Regions from separate parts of the Actinomadura sp. 6N118 genome, predicted to be linked through region 2. Evidence: riboswitches for the same ligand, from Rfam matches in the RefSeq annotation. Region 2 holds a riboswitch; the other holds the start of a gene.
The links. Region 2 has a riboswitch for glycine ahead of gcvP (aminomethyl-transferring glycine dehydrogenase). Riboswitches for the same ligand answer to the same signal wherever they lie in the genome.

Region 1: another riboswitch for glycine. It lies ahead of gcvT (glycine cleavage system aminomethyltransferase GcvT); the one in region 2 lies ahead of gcvP (aminomethyl-transferring glycine dehydrogenase).

Annotation. Positions count from the first base shown of each region.
Region 1 covers NZ_JBIRAZ010000006.1:240,486-249,547, reverse strand. Annotated here, with positions in the region: gene ACH34W_RS17560 (amino acid permease) at 154-1,692, shown strand; gene ACH34W_RS17555 (glutamine synthetase family protein) at 1,739-3,094, shown strand; gene ACH34W_RS17550 (aldehyde dehydrogenase family protein) at 3,134-4,495, shown strand; gene ACH34W_RS17545 (3-oxoacyl-ACP reductase) at 4,532-5,296, shown strand; glycine riboswitch at 5,343-5,439, shown strand; gene gcvT (glycine cleavage system aminomethyltransferase GcvT) at 5,601-6,689, shown strand; gene gcvH (glycine cleavage system protein GcvH) at 6,742-7,131, shown strand; gene glyA (serine hydroxymethyltransferase) at 7,134-8,393, shown strand; gene ACH34W_RS17525 (L-serine ammonia-lyase) at 8,469-9,062, shown strand, end outside.
Region 2 covers NZ_JBIRAZ010000013.1:224,825-233,886, forward strand. Annotated here, with positions in the region: gene ACH34W_RS31630 (YbhN family protein) at 1-2,084, opposite strand, end outside; glycine riboswitch at 2,374-2,468, shown strand; glycine riboswitch at 2,469-2,578, shown strand; gene gcvP (aminomethyl-transferring glycine dehydrogenase) at 2,647-5,526, shown strand; gene ACH34W_RS31640 (tetratricopeptide repeat protein) at 5,667-6,806, shown strand; gene ACH34W_RS31645 (PPOX class F420-dependent oxidoreductase) at 6,822-7,238, opposite strand; gene ACH34W_RS31650 (alpha/beta family hydrolase) at 7,293-7,907, shown strand; gene ACH34W_RS31655 (DUF5999 family protein) at 8,097-8,300, opposite strand; gene ACH34W_RS31660 (TetR/AcrR family transcriptional regulator) at 8,739-9,062, opposite strand, start outside.

The DNA.
Region 1 (9,062 bases), on a different contig from region 2:
CGCCGCCCTCCGCCGCCCCCGAACGTCGGGAGCCACGTTACATGTCTGTTTCGCGTGGTCAGAGGTCTTGACGCGAACGTGCTCTTAACCACTAATGGTCTGACATTAGCCCAATCCCCCGCACGGCTTCGTACGGACTGCTAGGAGGCGCTCGTGAGCATCGACGAGCACAAGGCGTCCTCGCCCACGCCCGATTCCCTATCCGATGACGAAAAGCGGCTGCACGAGCTGGGCTACGCCCAAGAGCTCAACCGCTCGATGTCCGGCTTCTCCAACTTCGCGGTCTCGTTCACCATCATCTCGGTGCTCAGCGGCTGCCTGACCTCGTACACGATCGGCCTGTCCGGCGGCGGGCCCGTCGTGATCACCTGGGGCTGGCTGTTCGTCGGCGCCATGACGCTCCTCGTGGCGCTCGCCATGGCCGAGGTGTGCTCCAGCTATCCCACGGCGGGTGGCCTCTACTACTGGGCGGCCAAGCTGGCGCCGTCCAACAGCGCGGCGTGGTCGTGGTTCACCGGCTGGTTCAACTTCATCGGCCAGGTCGCGGTCACGGCGGCGATCGTCTACGGCTCGGCGGCGTTCCTGAACCCGCTGCTCGACCTGCAGTTCGGGTACTCGGTGTCGCTCGGGCACACGTTCATCCTCTTCACCGTGATCCTGGCGGCCCACGCGCTGATCAACCAGTTCGGCGTGAAGCTGGTGGCGCTGCTCGGCAACGTCAGCGTCTGGTGGCACGTCGTCGGGGTCGCGGTCGTCGTCGGGGTGCTGGTGGTCAAACCGGCGAAGCACCAGTCGGCGGAATTCGTGTTCACCGAGTTCGTCAACGGCACCGGCTGGCAGTACGGCGGGTACGCGGCGCTGATCGGCCTGCTGCTCGCCCAGTACACGATGACCGGGTACGACGCGTCCGCGCACATGACCGAGGAGACCCGGGACGCCGCGCGCAGCGGCCCCAAGGGCATCGTCAACTCGGTGCTGGTGTCGGTGGTCGCCGGCTGGATCCTGCTGCTCGGCGTGACGTTCGCGATCCAGGACTACGACAAGTCGCTGACCGGCGGCCCGGCGGAGATCTTCGTCGCGGCGACCGGGGAGACCACCGGCAAGCTGCTGATCCTCGTCTCGTTCGTGGCGCAGTTCTTCTGCGGCATGGCCTCGGTCACCGCCAACTCCCGGATGATCTACGCGTTCTCGCGGGACGGCGCGCTGCCGTTCTCGAGGATCTGGCACGCCATCAACAAGCGCACCCGTACCCCCACCAACGCGATCTGGCTGGCGGCGGGCGGCGCGTGGGTGCTGGCGCTGCCGGCGATCTGGAACAAGACCGCCTATCTGGCCGTCACGTCCGTCGCGGTGATCGGCCTGTACATCGCGTACGTGATCCCGACGTTCCTGCGGCTGCTGCAAGGCGACCGGTTCCAGCGCGGTCCCTGGCACCTCGGCAAGTGGGGACGGCCGATCGGGATCGTGGCGGTGGTCTGGGTCGTGTTCATCTCGGTGTTGTTCATGCTGCCGCCCGTCAACCCGATCACCAAGGACACCTTCAACTACGCGCCTCTCGCCGTCCTGGTGGTGCTGGGCGGGGCGGGTGTGTGGTGGCTGGTCTCGGCGCGCCGCTGGTTCACGGGACCGAAGGTGCAGGGCAGCGCGGCGGAGCTCGCCGCCATCGAGGAAGATCTGAAGTCCGTCGGCTAGACAGTTAGTCAGCTAGCCGGCTGGCCGACTAACGGAAGGTGGCTCCGTGCCCCCATCGCTCAGCCTGGAACAACTGTGGGTCGAGGCCGAGGCAGGCCAGATCGACACCGTCATCATCGCGATCACCGACATGCAGGGCCGGCTCCAGGGCAAGCGCCTGTCGGCGCGCTACTTCCTGGAGGAGGTCGCCGGGCACGGTTCGGAGGGGTGCAACTACCTGCTGGCCGTGGACGTCGACATGAACACCGTGGACGGCTATGACATGTCGTCCTGGGACCGGGGTTACGGCGACTTCGTCATGCGGCCCGACATGAGCACGCTGCGGCGCGTCCCCTGGCAGGAGGGCGCGGCGCTGGTCTTCGCCGACCTGGTCTGGGAGGACGGCGCCCCGGTGCTCGCCTCGCCCCGGCAGATCCTGCGGCGCCAGCTCGACCGGCTGGCCGAACGGGGATGGGGCGCGTACATCGGCACGGAGCTGGAGTTCATCGTCTACCAGGACTCGTACGAGCAAGCCTGGAGCAAGTCGTACAAGGACCTCACCCCGGCCAACCAGTACAACGTCGACTACTCGCTGCTCGGCGGCTCGCGGGTCGAGCCGCTGCTACGGCGGATCCGTAACGGCATGGCGGGCGCCGGGATGTACGTGGAGTCGGCCAAGGGCGAGTGCAACCTCGGGCAGCACGAGATCGCGTTCCGCTACACCGACGCGTTGTCCACGTGCGACAACCATGTGCTCTACAAGACCGGCGCGAAGGAGATCGCCGCGCAGGAGGGCATGTCGATCACGTTCATGGCCAAGCCGGACGAGCGTGAGGGCAACTCCTGCCACATCCACATCTCCATCAGGGGCACGGACGGGGAACTGGTGATGGCGGGCGACGGCCCGTACGGGCTGTCCAAGATCGGCGAGCACTTCATCGCCGGCCAGCAGGCGGCCATGCGCGACTTCACCCTGCTGTACGCACCGAACATCAACTCCTACAAGCGCTACCAGCCGGGCTCGTTCGCGCCGACGGCGATCAAGTGGGGGGTGGACAACCGCACCTGCGCGCTCCGGCTCGTCGGCCACGGCCCGTCCCTCCGCATCGAGAACCGTGTTCCCGGCGGCGACGTCAATCCCTACCTCGCGGTCGCGGGGTTGATCGCCGCCGGGTTGCACGGCATCGAGAACGAGCTGCCGCTTGAGGACGCGTACACCGGGAACGCCTACGCCAGCGAGGCGGAGACCGTCGTCGGGACGCTGCGCCACGCGGCCGACGACTGGAACCGCAGCGCGCTGGCCCAGGAGGCCTTCGGCAAGGAGGTCGTCGACCACTACGCCAACTACGCCCGGGTCGAGCTGGACGCCTACGACCGGGCGATCACCGACTGGGAGCTGCGCCGCGGCTTCGAACGCCTGTGATCGGGACGAGCAGCTGATCGGGAGGGCGACCGAGGGACCATGACCGACTTCGATGTGATCAACCCGGCGACCGAGAAGATCGTCGAGACCGTGCGGCTGGCGTCGGCCGCGGAGACCGACGCCACTGTGGAATGCGCCAAACGGGCATTTCAGATGTGGCGGTCCGTGGCACCGGACGACCGGGCCCGGCTCCTTCGTGCCTTCGCCGCCACCGTGGACGCCCATGTCGACGAGCTCGCCGCGCTGGAGGTCGCCAACGCGGGACACCCGATCGGCCAGGCCCGCTGGGAGGCCGGCAACGTCCGCGACGTCCTCACGTACTACGCGGCGGCGCCGGAACGGCAGTTCGGGCGGCAGATCCCCGTGCCGGGCGGCCTGGACGTGACGTTCGCCGAGCCGCTCGGCGTCGTCGGCGTGATCGTGCCGTGGAACTTCCCCATGCCGATCCTGGCGTGGGGCATGGCGCCCGCCCTCGCGGCGGGCAACGCCGTCATCGTCAAGCCCGCCGAGCTGACCCCGCTGACCGCCCGGCGGATCGGCGAGCTGGCTCTGGAGGCGGGCATCCCCGAGGGCGTCCTCCAGATCCTGCCCGGCGCCGGTCCGGTCGCCGGGGCCCGGCTGGTCGAGCATCCGGACGTCCAGAAGATCGTCTTCACCGGCTCCACCCGCGTCGGCACGCAGATCATGGCGGCCGCCGGCCGCCAGGTGAAGCGGGTGACGCTGGAGCTCGGCGGCAAGAACGCCAACATCGTCTTCGCCGACGCCGACCTCGAGAAGGCCGCGGCCACGGCGCCGTACGCCGTCTTCGACAACGCGGGGCAGGACTGCTGCGCGCGTTCTCGCATCCTGGTCGAACGCACCGCCTACGACCGCTTCATGGAGCTCCTCGAACCCGCCGTCCAGAACGTCGTCGTCGGTGATCCGGGGGATCCGAAGACCGAGGTCGGCCCGCTCATCAGCGCAGCCCACCGCACCAAGGTCACCTCGTACGTCCCCGAGGACGCCGTGGCCTTCCGGGGGACGGCGCCCGGCGGCCCCGGCTTCTGGTTCCCGCCCACCGTCCTGGCCACGCCCGCCTACGACACCCTCCCCGCCTGGCACGAGGAGGTCTTCGGGCCGGTCGTGACCGTCGTCCCGTTCGACGACGAGGCCGACGCCGTCCGGATCGCCAACGACACCCCGTACGGCCTGGCGGGCTCGATCTGGACGCGCGACCTGGGCCGCGGCATCCGCATGGCCCGCGGCGTCGAGGCCGGGAACCTGTCGGTCAACTCCCACTCGGCCGTCCGCTACTGGACCCCGTTCGGCGGGTTCAAGCAGTCCGGCCTCGGCCGCGAGCTCGGCCCGGACGCCCTGGACTCCTTCACCGAGACCAAGAACGTCTTCATCGCCACAGACTGAACCGCCACCCTGAATCCCTATAGACCGAGGAGAGAGATGCAGCGCTTGCAGGACCGCGTGGCCGTCGTGACCGGCGGGGCCAGCGGGATCGGCCTGGCGACCGCCCGGCGCTTCGCCGAGGAGGGCGCCAAGGTCGTGATCGCCGACCTCGACGAGGCCGCGGGGAAGGCCGCCGCGACCGAGATCGACGGCCTCTTCGTCAAGGTGGACGTCACGTCCGAGGCGGAGGTGGAGGCGCTCTACAAGGCGGCCCACGACGCCTACGGGCGCATCGACGTCGCGTTCAACAACGCCGGCATCTCCCCGCCGGACGACGACTCGATCCTGGAGACCGGCCTGGACGCCTGGAAGCGCGTCCAGGACGTCAACCTCACGAGTGTCTACCTGTGCTGCAAGCACGTGATCCCGTACATGCGCGAGCAGGGCAAGGGCTCGATCATCAACACCGCCTCGTTCGTGGCGGTCATGGGTGCGGCCACCTCGCAGATCTCCTACACCGCCTCCAAGGGCGGCGTGCTGGCCATGTCGCGCGAGCTGGGCGTCCAGTTCGCCCGTGAGGGCATCCGCGTGAACGCCCTCTGCCCGGGCCCTGTCAACACTCCCCTTCTCCAGGAGCTCTTCGCGAAGGACCCCGAACGCGCCGAGCGCCGCCTGGTCCACATCCCTGCCGGACGCTTCGCCGAAGCCACCGAGATCGCCGCCTCCGTGGCCTTCCTGGCCTCCGACGACGCCTCGTTCATCACCGCCTCGGAGTTCCTGGTGGACGGCGGCATCTCTGGCGCCTACGTCACCCCGGTCTGACCAGTGGTCCGGGACATAAAGCGCTGCTAGCCTGGGGCGCAGCCGATGATCCCGTGCGGGAGAGTGCCCTGGCAGCCGGCCAGGGACGCCGAAGGAGCAAATCCTCCCCGGAACCTCTCAGGCCCACGGACCGCACGGACGAGGCGACCTCTGGAAAGCGGGGACCCCTGGTCCCCCGCCGAAGGTGAAAGCCCCTCGGGGTGAAGCTCTCAGGCGCCGATGACAGAGGGGGAGGCACCGCCGAGCCCGGTGCGCGAGTGGGACCATGGAGATCACGCGCGCCCGCGAACAAGGAGCCGACCCAATGTCCGCCAACCCCAAGAAGACGCCGCTCTTCGACGTCCATTCCGGCCTCGGGGCGAACCTCGTCGACTTCGCCGGCTACCTCATGCCGCTGCGGTACGCGAGCGAGACGGCCGAGCACGCCGCGGTGCGCACCGGCGCGGGGCTCTTCGATCTCTCCCACATGGGCGAGATCTTCCTCAGCGGGCCCCAGGCCGGGGCCGCCCTGGACCACGCGCTCGTCGGCAACTTGTCGCCGATGGCGGTGGGCAAGGCGCGCTACACGATGATCTGCGCGCCGGACGGCGGCGTGCTCGACGACCTGATCGTCTACCGGCTGGCGGACGAGACGTGGATGGTCGTTGCCAACGCGGCCAACGTCGCGGTGGTCCGGGACGCGCTGGTCGAGCGGGCGGAGGGGTTCGAGGCGCGGGTCGACGACCGTTCCGACGCGTACGCCCTCATCGCCCTGCAGGGACCCAAGGCGCAGGAGATCCTCGCCGGGTTCACCGACGCGCCGCTGCCTGAGCTCAAGTACTACGCGATCTTCGCGGCCAAGGTGGCGGGGGTCGACGCGCTGCTCGCGCGGACGGGCTACACCGGCGAGGACGGCTTCGAGCTGTTCGTCGACTCCGGGGACGCCGTCGCTCTCTGGCGGGCGCTGGCCGAGGTCGAAGGGGTCGTTCCGTGCGGGCTCTCCTCGCGTGACACGTTGCGGCTTGAGGCGGGCATGCCCCTGTACGGCAACGAGCTGACCGCCGAGACCTCGCCGTACGAGGCGGGCCTCGGCCGAGTCGTCAAGCTGGACAAGCCGGGCGACTTCGTCGGCAAGGCCGCCCTGGCCGCGCAGGCCCAGACACCTCCGGGTCGTACGCTGGTAGGGCTGGTCGCGCGCGGCCGGCGAGCACCCAGGAAGGGCTACCAGGTCGTCACGTCCGACGGCACGCCGTGCGGAGTCGTGACGAGCGGGGCGCCGTCACCCACACTGGGCAAGCCGATCGCCATGGCGTACGTCGACAGCGGCGTCACGGAGACCGAACTCGCGGTGGACGTCCGCGGCCGGCAGGAACCTGTCGACGTGGTCACCCTGCCGTTCTACAAGCGTTCCTGAGACCTGTAGACCCGAGTCCTCACTGAGACCTGAATCTGGGAGAAGAAACATCGTGAGCGTTCCGGAGCAGCTCCGTTACAGCGAAGAGCACGAGTGGGTGTCCGGCCTTGAGAGCGAGGCCGGCATCGTCACGGTCGGCATCACCCAGCACGCCGCGGACGCGCTCGGCGAGATCGTCTACCTGGAGCTGAGCTCCGGCGAGGGCGACACCGTCGAGGCGGGCGAGGCCTGCGGCGAGGTCGAGTCGACCAAGTCGGTCAGCGATCTATACTCCCCCGTCAGCGGCGAGATCACCGCGATCAACTCCGCCGTGATCGACGAGCCCAAGGTCATCAACGACGACCCGTACGGCGAGGGCTGGATCTTCAAGGTCCGCGTCAGCGACGAGCCGGGCGACCTGCTCGACGCCGAGGCCTACACCAAGCTGATCGAGGAGAGCTGAGCATGACCATCCTGAACGACCCGCTGGCAGCGGTCGACCCCGAGGTCGCCGAGGCGGTCGCCCAGGAGCTGCACCGGCAGCAGTCGACCCTCGAGATGATCGCCTCGGAGAACTTCGCCCCGGTCTCCGTCCTCGAAGCCCAGGGCTCCGTTCTCACCAACAAGTACGCCGAGGGATACCCCGGCAAGCGCTACTACGGCGGTTGCGAATACGTCGACGTCACCGAGCAGCTGGCCATCGACCGGGCCAAGGAGCTGTTCGGCGCCGAGCACGCCAACGTCCAGCCGCACAGCGGGGCGCAGGCCAACACCGCGGTCTACTTCGCGATGCTGCAGCAGGGCGACACGATCCTCGGCCTCGACCTGGCGCACGGCGGGCACCTGACGCACGGCATGCGGCTCAACTACTCGGGCAAGACCCTGAACGTGGTGCCCTATCACGTGCGTTCCGGGGACGGCCTGGTCGACATGGACGAGGTCGCGTCCCTGGCCGCCGAGCACCGCCCCAAGATGATCGTCGCAGGCTGGTCCGCGTACCCCCGCCAGCTCGACTTTCCGGCCTTCCGCGAGATCGCCGACTCCGTGGGCGCCCTCCTGATGGTCGACATGGCGCACTTCGCCGGCCTCGTCGCCGCCGGGCTGCACCCGTCGCCCGTCCCGCATGCCGACATCGTGACGACCACCACCCACAAGACCCTCGGCGGTCCCCGGGGCGGCCTGATCCTCGCCCGCGAGGAGTACGGCAAGAAGGTCAACTCCGCGGTCTTCCCCGGCATGCAGGGCGGGCCGCTGGAGCACGTGATCGCAGCCAAGGCCGTGGCCCTCAAGCTCGCCGGCTCACCCGAGTTCAAGGCCCGTCAACAGCGCACCATCGACGGCGCCAAGATCCTGGCCGACCGCCTGCTCGCCGAAGACTCGGCCAAGGCAGGCGTGCAGGTCCTCACCGGCGGCACCGACGTCCATCTCGTCCTGGTCGACCTGGTGGAATCCGAGCTGACCGGCCGCGACGCCGAAGACCGCCTGCACTCCATCGGCATCACCGTCAACCGCAACGCGGTGCCGAACGACCCGCGCCCGCCGATGGTGACCTCGGGTCTTCGCATCGGCACACCCGCGCTGGCCACCCGGGGCTTCGGTTCCGACGACTTCCGCGAAGTGGCGGACGTCATCGCCCTGGCCCTCCAGCCGTCGTTCGACTCCGAGGTGCTGTCGGCCCGCGTCAAGGCGCTGGCAGGCAAGCACCCCCTGTACCCCAACCTGTAGCTGTATCCCAACCTGTAGTGCGCAGACTCCCCGCCGGGCCACCCGGCGGGGAGCCGCTACAACGAGGTGGCACCCATGGCGATCAGCGTTTTCGACCTCTTCAAAATCGGGATCGGCCCGTCCTCCTCGCACACCGGCGGCCCGATGGCCGCCGCCCACCGCTTCGCCCGCGGCCTCGACCGCGACGGCATCCTGGAGAAGACGGCGACCGTCCACGTCACCCTCTACGGCTCGCTGGGCCTCACCGGCAAGGGCCACGGCAGCGACAAGGCCGTCATCCTCGGCCTGGAGGGCGACAAACCCGAACTGGTAGACGTCGACTCAGTGGACGCCCGCCTGAAGGCGATCCGCGAAAGCGGCACCCTGACCCTCTTCAAGCACCATGAGATCCCCTTCGTGGTCAACGAGCACCTGATCTTCGAACGTAAGAAATCGCTCCCCGGCCATCCCAACGGCATGCGCTTCACCGCGTACTCCCAGGACGGCCACGAGCTCCGCAGCAAGGTCTTCTACTCGGTCGGCGGCGGCTTCATCGTGGACGAGAACGCCACCGGCGCCGACCGCATCAAGTCTGACGACACGGCCCTCCCCCACCCGTTCGACACCGCCGTCGAGCTCCTGGACCGCTGCCACGAAACAGGCCTCTCCATCTCCGCCCTCATGATGGAG
Region 2 (9,062 bases):
CGTGCCGTGAGGAAGCGCCGCACCTTGGGGATGGTGAGCGCGATCCCGGCGACGACGGCGAGCGCCAGCAGGACGATGACGATCATCCGGGACGGCGCCAGGTCCTTGGTGGCGTTCGTCGTCGAGCCGGTGAGGAAGCCGAAGAGGACCAGCAGCAGGATGTGGGTGGCCATGCCCATCAGCTGGGAGGCGCCCACGCTGGCCACCGCCGGCCCGGGACGGACCCCGGAGCGCTGGAGGTAGCGGGTGTTGAGCGCCACGCCCGCGACGGCGGCCGGGGCCACCAGCTTCACGAACGACGCGGCCAGCTGCACCAGGACCGTGCGCCAGAGCGGGAGCGGCTCGGGCACGAAGCCGATGAGCATCCAGGCGGCGGCCACGTAGGTGGCGGCCGCCGCGGCCAGGCCGGCCGCTGCCCACCACCACTCGGCCGCCGACAGCAGATTGCCGAGATCGACGCTGCTGAGCTGGGGGATGATGATGTAGGCCGCGAAGGAGAGGGCCACGATGCTGACGATCGTGCGGGGGCGGAAACGCTCCAGCCGGATCGGCGGGGCCTCGCCCTCGGGCTTCAGGCGCAGGATCTGCTCGCGGATGCGGGTCAGGAGATCCTTGTCGTGCCGCAGCGCGGCCCGGGTCGCGCGGGTGAGGGCGACCCGCTGGAGCATCGGCACGACCCCGGCCAGGGTGCCGTCGCCGAGGATGGGTGAGGCGGTCGCGACCGCGCGTTCCGGCCCGACGCGCAGGGCGAGCGTGGTGAGGAGCTGGGCCAGGTCGAGGCGCAGCGCCAGGTCACCGGCGGCGACCTCGCCGACGCGCAGGTGGATCAGATGCGCCCGGCCTTCGGTGATCTGGATGGCCTCGCCCTCCAGCCGGCGGTGGGCGAGGCGCCCCGCCTGGAGCCGCTGGAACTGGCGCCAGATGTCGGCCAGGAGCTCGTCGGTGATCTCGTCGTCGGCGAGCGTGTTGAGGGTGCGGCCCGAGACGTGCTCGTACGCGAGCAGGGCGGCCTCGGTGCCCACCTCGGAGGTCCCCAGCAGGCGGGGCGTCCGGGCGTTGGCGGCGTTGACCGCGTACGCCATCAGGGATTCCTGCTCCAGTGACCGGCGCAGCGACCGCAGCGCGCGGCGGGGCGTCGCGGCGCGGAGCCGGACCAGGCGCCACACCCGGTAGAAGAGCCCGGCGGTCTGCTGGTCGCGGTCCAGGACGGTGACCCGCAGTTGCCATTCGCCCTGGGGGAGAGGGCGGCCGGCGGCCTGCTCGACCGCCACGTCGTAGGCGCGGGGCTCGTCGGCCGGAGTCGGGACACGGCGGGCGTGGAGAGGTGTGAAGCCCAGCCTGGCCAGGGCGATCATGACCGCGGTGCCGGGCGGGCGGGGGTTGGGCGTGCCGACGGCGTACAGCGTGCCGTGGCCGATGGCCCGGCCGAGGAAGTAGGTGGCCGCCAGCGCGGCCACGGAGGCGTACAGGGCCGTCAGCCCGGTCAGCGCCGCCAGCCCGATCATCGCCCAGGTGGCGGCCTGCCAGCGCGTCCGGCCGGCCATGCCCACGGCCGTGACGAACGCGATGACCGGGGTGATGTCGGTGTGCACGGGCGCGGTGTCGGTGCCGCCCCAGATGAGGGAGTCCAGGACGCCGCCGGGGGCCGCGGGGACCACCCAGTCGTCCAGGACGATGGTGAGGCCGAAAGCGATCACCGCCGCCAGCAGGGCGATCGCGACCCGTACCCCGTCCTTGTGGAACAGGCGCTCGATCGCGAACGCCACCGGCACGGCCAGCACACCGAAGCTGGAGACCAGCGTGGCCATGGTCAGCAGGAACCGCGGGGCATGCGTGGTGCCCCCGACGATGTCGCTCTGCAGACCGGTCGTGGTGCCCTTGGCGATCGAGACCAGCAGCAGGATCGCGGCGAGCCCGGCGACGGCGGCCAGGAAACGGATGGCGTCGACCGGGCGGCGGATCCGGTCGGGCCCGGCGGGCTCGTCCACGGGCACGCCGACGGCGGCGCCCTGCCTGGGCTCGGGCGCCTCACTCCGGGCCTCGGGAACGCCCTCTGTTGTGCCGTGCGTCACGCCCTGTGTCATGCCGCACCACCGTCCGGAACTCTCACTGTGATCAGCGTCCCAGAACCGGCGCCGCCTCGTCGAGCGGGGCATGCCGTCCTGCCCCGCGCAGCCCCACCCGACTCGCCTATTGGTCTCGCCCCCTGGCTCCCGGCCGCCCGTGGCTCTGTGAGCTGTGGATATCGTACTCACCGTCCAGCGCGGCCGATCATGGGCCCGGACTGCGGACCGCGGGCCGCGCGCCGCCGGACCGCGGGCCGCGTCGATCGTTTCCGTCCTCTTTGGATAGAGTTCCCTTAGGACATGCCGTCGACCCTGTGCGGGAGAGACTCCACGCCGCCAGCGTGGAGCGCCGAAGGGGCAACCTCCCCGGAACCTCTCAGGCAAAAGGACCGCTGGGCGAGGCACCTCTGGAAAGCAGGCGTCGTCCCCTCGATGGAGGGGTTGACGTCTCACCGAAGGGGAAACCCCGTTCCGCGGGTGAAGCTCTCAGGTGCCGATGACAGAGGGGGAGACCGGCCATCGGGCCAGCGCGGGCCGATGGTGGCCCTGAGCGACCGCAGCAGCCCAGGAGGATTCCCCTATGACCGCCCAGTACTTCGCCCCGGTGGCGTCGCCGCAACACCCACGGTCCACGTTCGCCGACCGGCACATCGGCCCGTCCCCCGACGACCAGTCCCGGATGCTGGCGGCCATCGGCTATTCGAGCGCCGAGGCGCTGATGGACGACGCGGTGCCCGCCGTCATCAGGACCGGCCGGCCGCTGGACCTGCCGGCGGCGCTGAGCGAGCCGCAGGCCCTCGCGCGGCTGCGCGAGCTGGCCGTGAAGAACACCGTCGTCCGCTCCATGATCGGCCTTGGCTACCACGGCACGCACACGCCGGGCGTCATCCTGCGCAACGTCCTGGAGAACCCCGGCTGGTACACCGCCTACACCCCGTACCAGCCCGAGATCTCCCAAGGGCGGCTGGAGGCGCTGCTCAACTTCCAGACCGTGGTGAGCGACCTGACGGGGCTGCCGGTCGCCAACGCCTCGCTGCTGGACGAGGGGACCGCCGCGGCCGAGGCCATGGCCCTCGCGCACCGGGTCTCCAAGCGCAAGGACCCGGGTTCCTTCCTGGTCGACGCCGACGCGCTGCCGCAGACGATCGAGGTGATCCGGACCCGCGCCGTCCCGCTCGGCATCGAGGTGGTCACCGCCGACCTGTCCGGCGGCCTGCCCGAGGGCGACTTCTTCGGGGTGCTCCTGCAGTACCCGGGCGCCTCCGGCGCGGTGCGCGACCTGGAGCCGGTCACCGCCGCCGCCCACGAGCGCGGCGCCCGGGTCGTCGTCGCGGCCGACCTGCTCGCGCTGACTCTGCTGCGACCGCCGGGCGAGTCGGGTGCCGACATCGTCGTCGGCTCGTCGCAGCGGTTCGGCGTCCCGTACGGCTTCGGCGGCCCGCACGCCGGTTACATGGCCGTCGGCGAGGGCATCCAGCGGCAGCTGCCGGGCCGCCTGGTCGGCGTGTCCGTCGACGCGGACGGCGCCCCCGCCTACCGGCTGGCGCTGCAGACCCGCGAGCAGCACATCCGGCGCGAAAAGGCGACCAGCAACATCTGCACCGCCCAGGTGCTGCTCGCCGTCATGGCGAGCATGTACGCGGTCTACCACGGCCCCGAGGGCCTGGCAGCCATCGCCGAACGGACGCACGGGCACGCCGCCGAGATCGCCGCCGGGCTCCGCCGGGCGGGTGCCGAGGTCGTCCACGACACCTTCTTCGACACCGTCCTCGCGCGGGTGCCCGGCCGGGCCCGGGAGATCCTCGCCAAGGCCCTGGAGAACGGCCGCAACCTGCGCCTGGTCGACGACGACCACCTCGCGATCGCGTGTGACGAGACCACCGACGCCTCCGACGTGGCCGCGGTGCTCGCCGCGTTCGGCCTGGGCGAGGCGCCGTCGGAGACGGTCGCACAGGTGATCCCCGAGGGGCTGCGCCGGGAGAGCCCGTACCTCACCCACCCGGTGTTCCACGCGCACCGCTCCGAGACCGCGATGTTGCGCTACCTGCGCAGGCTGCAGGACCGCGACATCGCGCTGGACCGGTCGATGATCCCGCTCGGCTCCTGCACGATGAAGCTGAACGCCACCACCGAGATGGAGCCGATCACCTGGCCCGAGTTCGCGGACATCCACCCGTTCGCGCCCGTCGAGCAGGTCCAGGGATATCTGGAGCTGATCGGTGAGCTGGAGGACTGGCTCGCCGAGCTCACCGGCTACGCGCGGGTGTCGGTCCAGCCGAACGCCGGGTCGCAGGGCGAGCTGGCCGGGCTCCTGGCCATCCGCGGCTACCACGCCTCCCGCGGCGACCAGGACCGGACCATCTGCCTGATCCCGTCCTCGGCGCACGGCACCAACGCCGCCAGCGCCGTCATGGCGGGCATGAAGGTCGTCGTCGTCAAGTGCGACGACCAGGGCAACATCGATCTGGACGACCTGCACGCCAAGATCGGCAAGCACCGCGGGCAGCTCGCCGCGATCATGGTGACCTACCCCTCCACGCACGGCGTCTTCGAGGAGACCATCGCGGACGTGTGCAAGGCCGTGCACGACGCGGGCGGCCAGGTCTACGTCGACGGCGCCAACCTCAACGCGCTGGTGGGCCTGGCCCGGCCGGGCGAGTTCGGCTCCGACGTCTCCCACCTCAACCTGCACAAGACGTTCTGCATCCCGCACGGCGGCGGCGGTCCCGGCGTCGGCCCGGTCGGCGTGCGCGAGCACCTGGTGCCGTTCCTGCCCAGCCACCCGCTGCGGGCGGAGGCGGGACCCCAGGAGACCGGTGTCGGGCCGATCTCGGCCGCGCCGTGGGGCTCGGCCGGCATCCTCCCCATCTCGTGGACGTACATCGCGATGATGGGCCCGGACGGCCTGCGCGAAGCCACCGAGAGCGCCATCATCGGTGCCAACTACCTGGCCGCGCGGCTCGCCCCGCACTACCCGGTCCTCTACACCGGGCGGAACGGCCTGGTCGCGCACGAGTGCATCGCCGACCTCCGCAAGATCACCAAGGAGACCGGCGTCACCGCCGAGGACGTCGCCAAGCGGCTGATCGACTACGGCTTCCACGCGCCGACCCTGTCGTTCCCGGTCGCCGGCACGCTGATGATCGAGCCGACCGAGAGCGAGGACCTCGCCGAGCTCGACCGGTTCGCAGACGCCATGATCGAGATCCGGCGGGAGATCGAACGGGTCGCGGACGGCACGTTCGACCGCGACGACAACCCGCTGAAGAACGCCCCGCACACCGCGGCGAGCCTCATCACCGAGGACTGGAAGCACTCCTACACCCGCGAGGAGGCCGCCTACCCGGTGCCGGCGCTGCGGGAGGACAAGTACTGGTCGCCGGTGCGCCGCATCGACCAGGCGTACGGCGACCGCAACCTGGTGTGCTCCTGCCCCCCGCCGGAGGCGTTCGAGGACTGAGCCGGAGGCGCTCGAGGACTGACCGTGACGCGGCTTCGGAATCTGTGATCGTTCTTGGCCGGATCCGGGTGTCGTCCCGGGACGGAGGGGCCGGTCTCGATAGGCTCTGGGGACCATTCGGACCCCCAGAAGGCTGCCGCATGAGCAAGACGCCTGACGATCCGGCTCGGCTGTGCGAGGAGGCCCGGCGGCTCGCCGAGAACGGCGAGGCCGACCGGGCCGCCCTGCTGTTCCAGGAGGTGCTCGCCCTGGGCGACACGCCGGTGCGGGCGCAGGCCGCGCTCGGGCTGGCGGTCGTCCTCGACGACTCCGGGGACGTGGCGGGGGCGCGGGAGGCCGACCGCGTCGCGATCTCGACCGCGGACCCCGAGTACGGGCCGCGGGCCGCCTACCACCTGGCGCTCACCCACGAACGGGCCGGCGAGCACCTGGAGGCCGGCCGCGCCTGGCAGGTCGTGGTCGACTTCGGCAATCCCGCCTACCTGCCGCCGGCCTTCCTGGCACTGGGACGGCTGGCCGACGACGCGGGCGACTTCGAGACCGCGCGGGGGCACTGGGAGGAGGCGATCGGGACCGGGGATCGCGAGTACGGCCCGGTGGCCGCTCACGACCTCGCCCAGCGGCTGCTCGAACGCGGCGAGCCGGCGCGCGCCCAGCGCGTCCTGACCGCGGGACTGAAGGTCATCGACCGGGAGTCCGCCCCGTACGCCTACGCCCGGCTGGCGGTGGCCCTCGGCATCTCCTGCCTCGACCAGGCCATCGGCGCGTTCGGGGCGGCCCTCGGTGACGATGACGCCGTCGCCGATCCGGAGGTCGGGCCGCTGGCCACCGAGTTGCTCGCGCGCACGCTGCCGCTGCGCGGGCGCGGCGACGAGGCACGCGAGGTCTGGCGCCGGGGCCTCTCCGACCCGGGCGTGTCGGGCCAGGTGCGGGCACGCCTCCGCCGCGACTTCGGCGGTGACGACGAGGACGCCGACCCCGCGGACCTGTGGTGGGAGCCGGTGGTCGAGTCGGCGGTGTCGGACGGCTCGCTCCCCGCGGTGGCGGGCGAGGCCTTCGGCGCCCTCGACCACATGTACGCGCTGCTCGCCGTCCGATACGCCGACGGCCCAGCCGCGGAGCCCGCGCACGCCGACACCCACGACCTGCTGGGCCGGGCCATCAGAGTGCCGAGCGACTACCTCTGGGGTCCGCTGCTTCACGAGAGTTTCGCCGAGCGGCTGCGGATGGCGACGGGCACGCCCGCCCAGTCGCCGCCGCCCGGCCGGCCCGACGCCTGACCGACCTCGGAGGGATCAGTTCGCGACGTCGCGTTCGGCGACGACCTTGTCGATCCGCACACGCACGAGGTACTCGCCGGGCACCGCGTTGCGCTCGCCGAACTCCTTGCCCCTGTCCTCACCCATGTAGCGGCTGCCGATGGCCGTCGCCCAGGTGAGCATCTCGTCAAGGTCGTCCGACAGCGTCGCCTCTCCCTTGATGAGGACGAACGAGAACGGCGGCTCCTGGTCGTCCACGCAGATCACCACTCGCGGCTCACGCCGCAGGATGCGGCCCTTGAGGCTGTCCTTGCCGGTGTTGAACACCAGGTCGGGGCCGTCCAGCACGAACCAGATGGGCGTCACGTGCGGGCTGCCGTCCTTGCGGGTCAGCCCGATCTTCCCGGTGCGGGTCCCCTCGGATACGAAGGCTCGCCATTCACTTTCCGTCATCTTTACCATGGGGCAAGTCTGCCGCACCGGTGCCCGGTGGCTACGGTTGGTCACATGCGGATCGTCACGGCCCACGGCCCGGCGGAGGTCACCCTGGACGAGGTCGGCGACCCTTCGTTCCTGCTGGTGCTGACCCACGGGTCGAACGGGGGAGTGGACGCCCCCGATCTGCTGGCCGTCCGGGACGTCGCGCTCGCCCTCGGCGGGGCCGTCGCGCGCGTGATGCAGCCGTTCCGGCTGGCGGGCCGCCGCGCGCCCGGACCTGCAGTGAAGCAGGATGAGGCCTGGCTAGAGGTCATGAAGCTGCTGCGGGACCGCCACGGCGCCGTGCCGCTCGTTCAAGGCGGGCGCAGCAACGGGGCACGGGTGGCGTGCAGGACCGCCCGGGCCGCAGACGCGGCCGGGGTCATCGCGCTGGCCTTCCCGCTGCACCCGCCGCGCAATCCGGAGCGGTCGCGCGCGGACGAGCTGCGCTCGGCGGGGGTCGAGGTCCTCGTCGTGAACGGCGACCGCGACCCGTTCGGCGTCCCCGATCCGGCGGACGCCGCGGAGGTCGTCGTGCTGGCGGGCGAGCGGCACGATCTCACGAAGGATCCGCCCGCGGTTGGCGCCGCCGCGGAGCCGTGGCTGCGCCGCTGGAGCGGCATCCGCTCCAGCGGCACCCGCTGACCGCGCCGCACGCACCTAGCAAGAGACGCCCGCACGGAGCGGGCGTCGTAGCGGGTCGTGCGAACTGAGGGTCATGCGAACTGAGGGGTCGTGCCCCTCTGGGCCGCGAGTCGGCCCAGAGGTCTCGGGCAGGTGAGCTTGCCCCCGAGGATGATCACCCGTTTGGACTAGTCCCCCGTATGGGACAGTTCAGGCGGCAGACGGAGCGATCAGATCCGTCGGCCGGTGCGGTGCGATGACTTCCCCGTCGGGCAGCAGCTCACCGGTGTCCTCGAAGAGCACGACGCCGTTGCACAGCAGGCTCCACCCCTGCTCGGGGTGGTGCACGATCGTCCGCGCGGCGTCGCGGTTCGGTCCGTCAGGAGAGGGACATGGTGGCTGGTGCGGGCACATCAGCGTGCCTCCGGTCTTCAACTTCGGTGCGGTTTGGTGTCGTCCTTATGACGTTCCCCAGTGTGATGCGGTTCGCATCGTCGCGGCCATAGCCCGTTGGGACGGTTGTGCTTTGGTACCGGGGTACCGGATGGCTGTGACCCGCCTCACCCTGAGGTGCCACTCATTATGTTCCGCTTGATCGATTAAGGGTGGAGAACGACACGCCGTCCGCCGGACAAACGATTCACCCTGATTCGCGTCCTGGCCTGTGCGGCTGTTCGCAGCCTGCTTCGACGACGCGTTGTTCCCGGGCGGCCGGGCGGCCGATCCGGGCGCCGGCCGGGCGATGACCGAGTTGCCCGAGCGGCTGGAGCATGAGGTGGAGTTCCCGCCGGAGCAGACCTATTGCGGCCAGATGCCACCGGTACTACCGGCTACCAAGGGGAGGCGGCGGCGTCAGGGGTTGATGGCGGCCAGGATGAGGTCGAGCCCGCCGTTGAACCGGGCGTTCCAGTCGACCGTCTCGCCGGAGCCGTCCGGCGTGCCGCGTGCCTCCAGCGCCGCGTGCCCGATGACGTACCCGAGCAGGGTGTGCGCGGCGACGGCTGCCGCCGCCTCAGGGATCCCGCCCAGCCGCAGCGCCTCCTGGAGCGAGGCGGTCGTGGTGGCGAGGGCCGCCGGATTGCGGCGGGTGACCAGCAGGGGCAGCACCCCGGCGTGGTCGAGCAGCCGGGCCCGGTAGACGCGGGCCCAGCCGCGCAGGGCCTCGCGCCAGCCCGC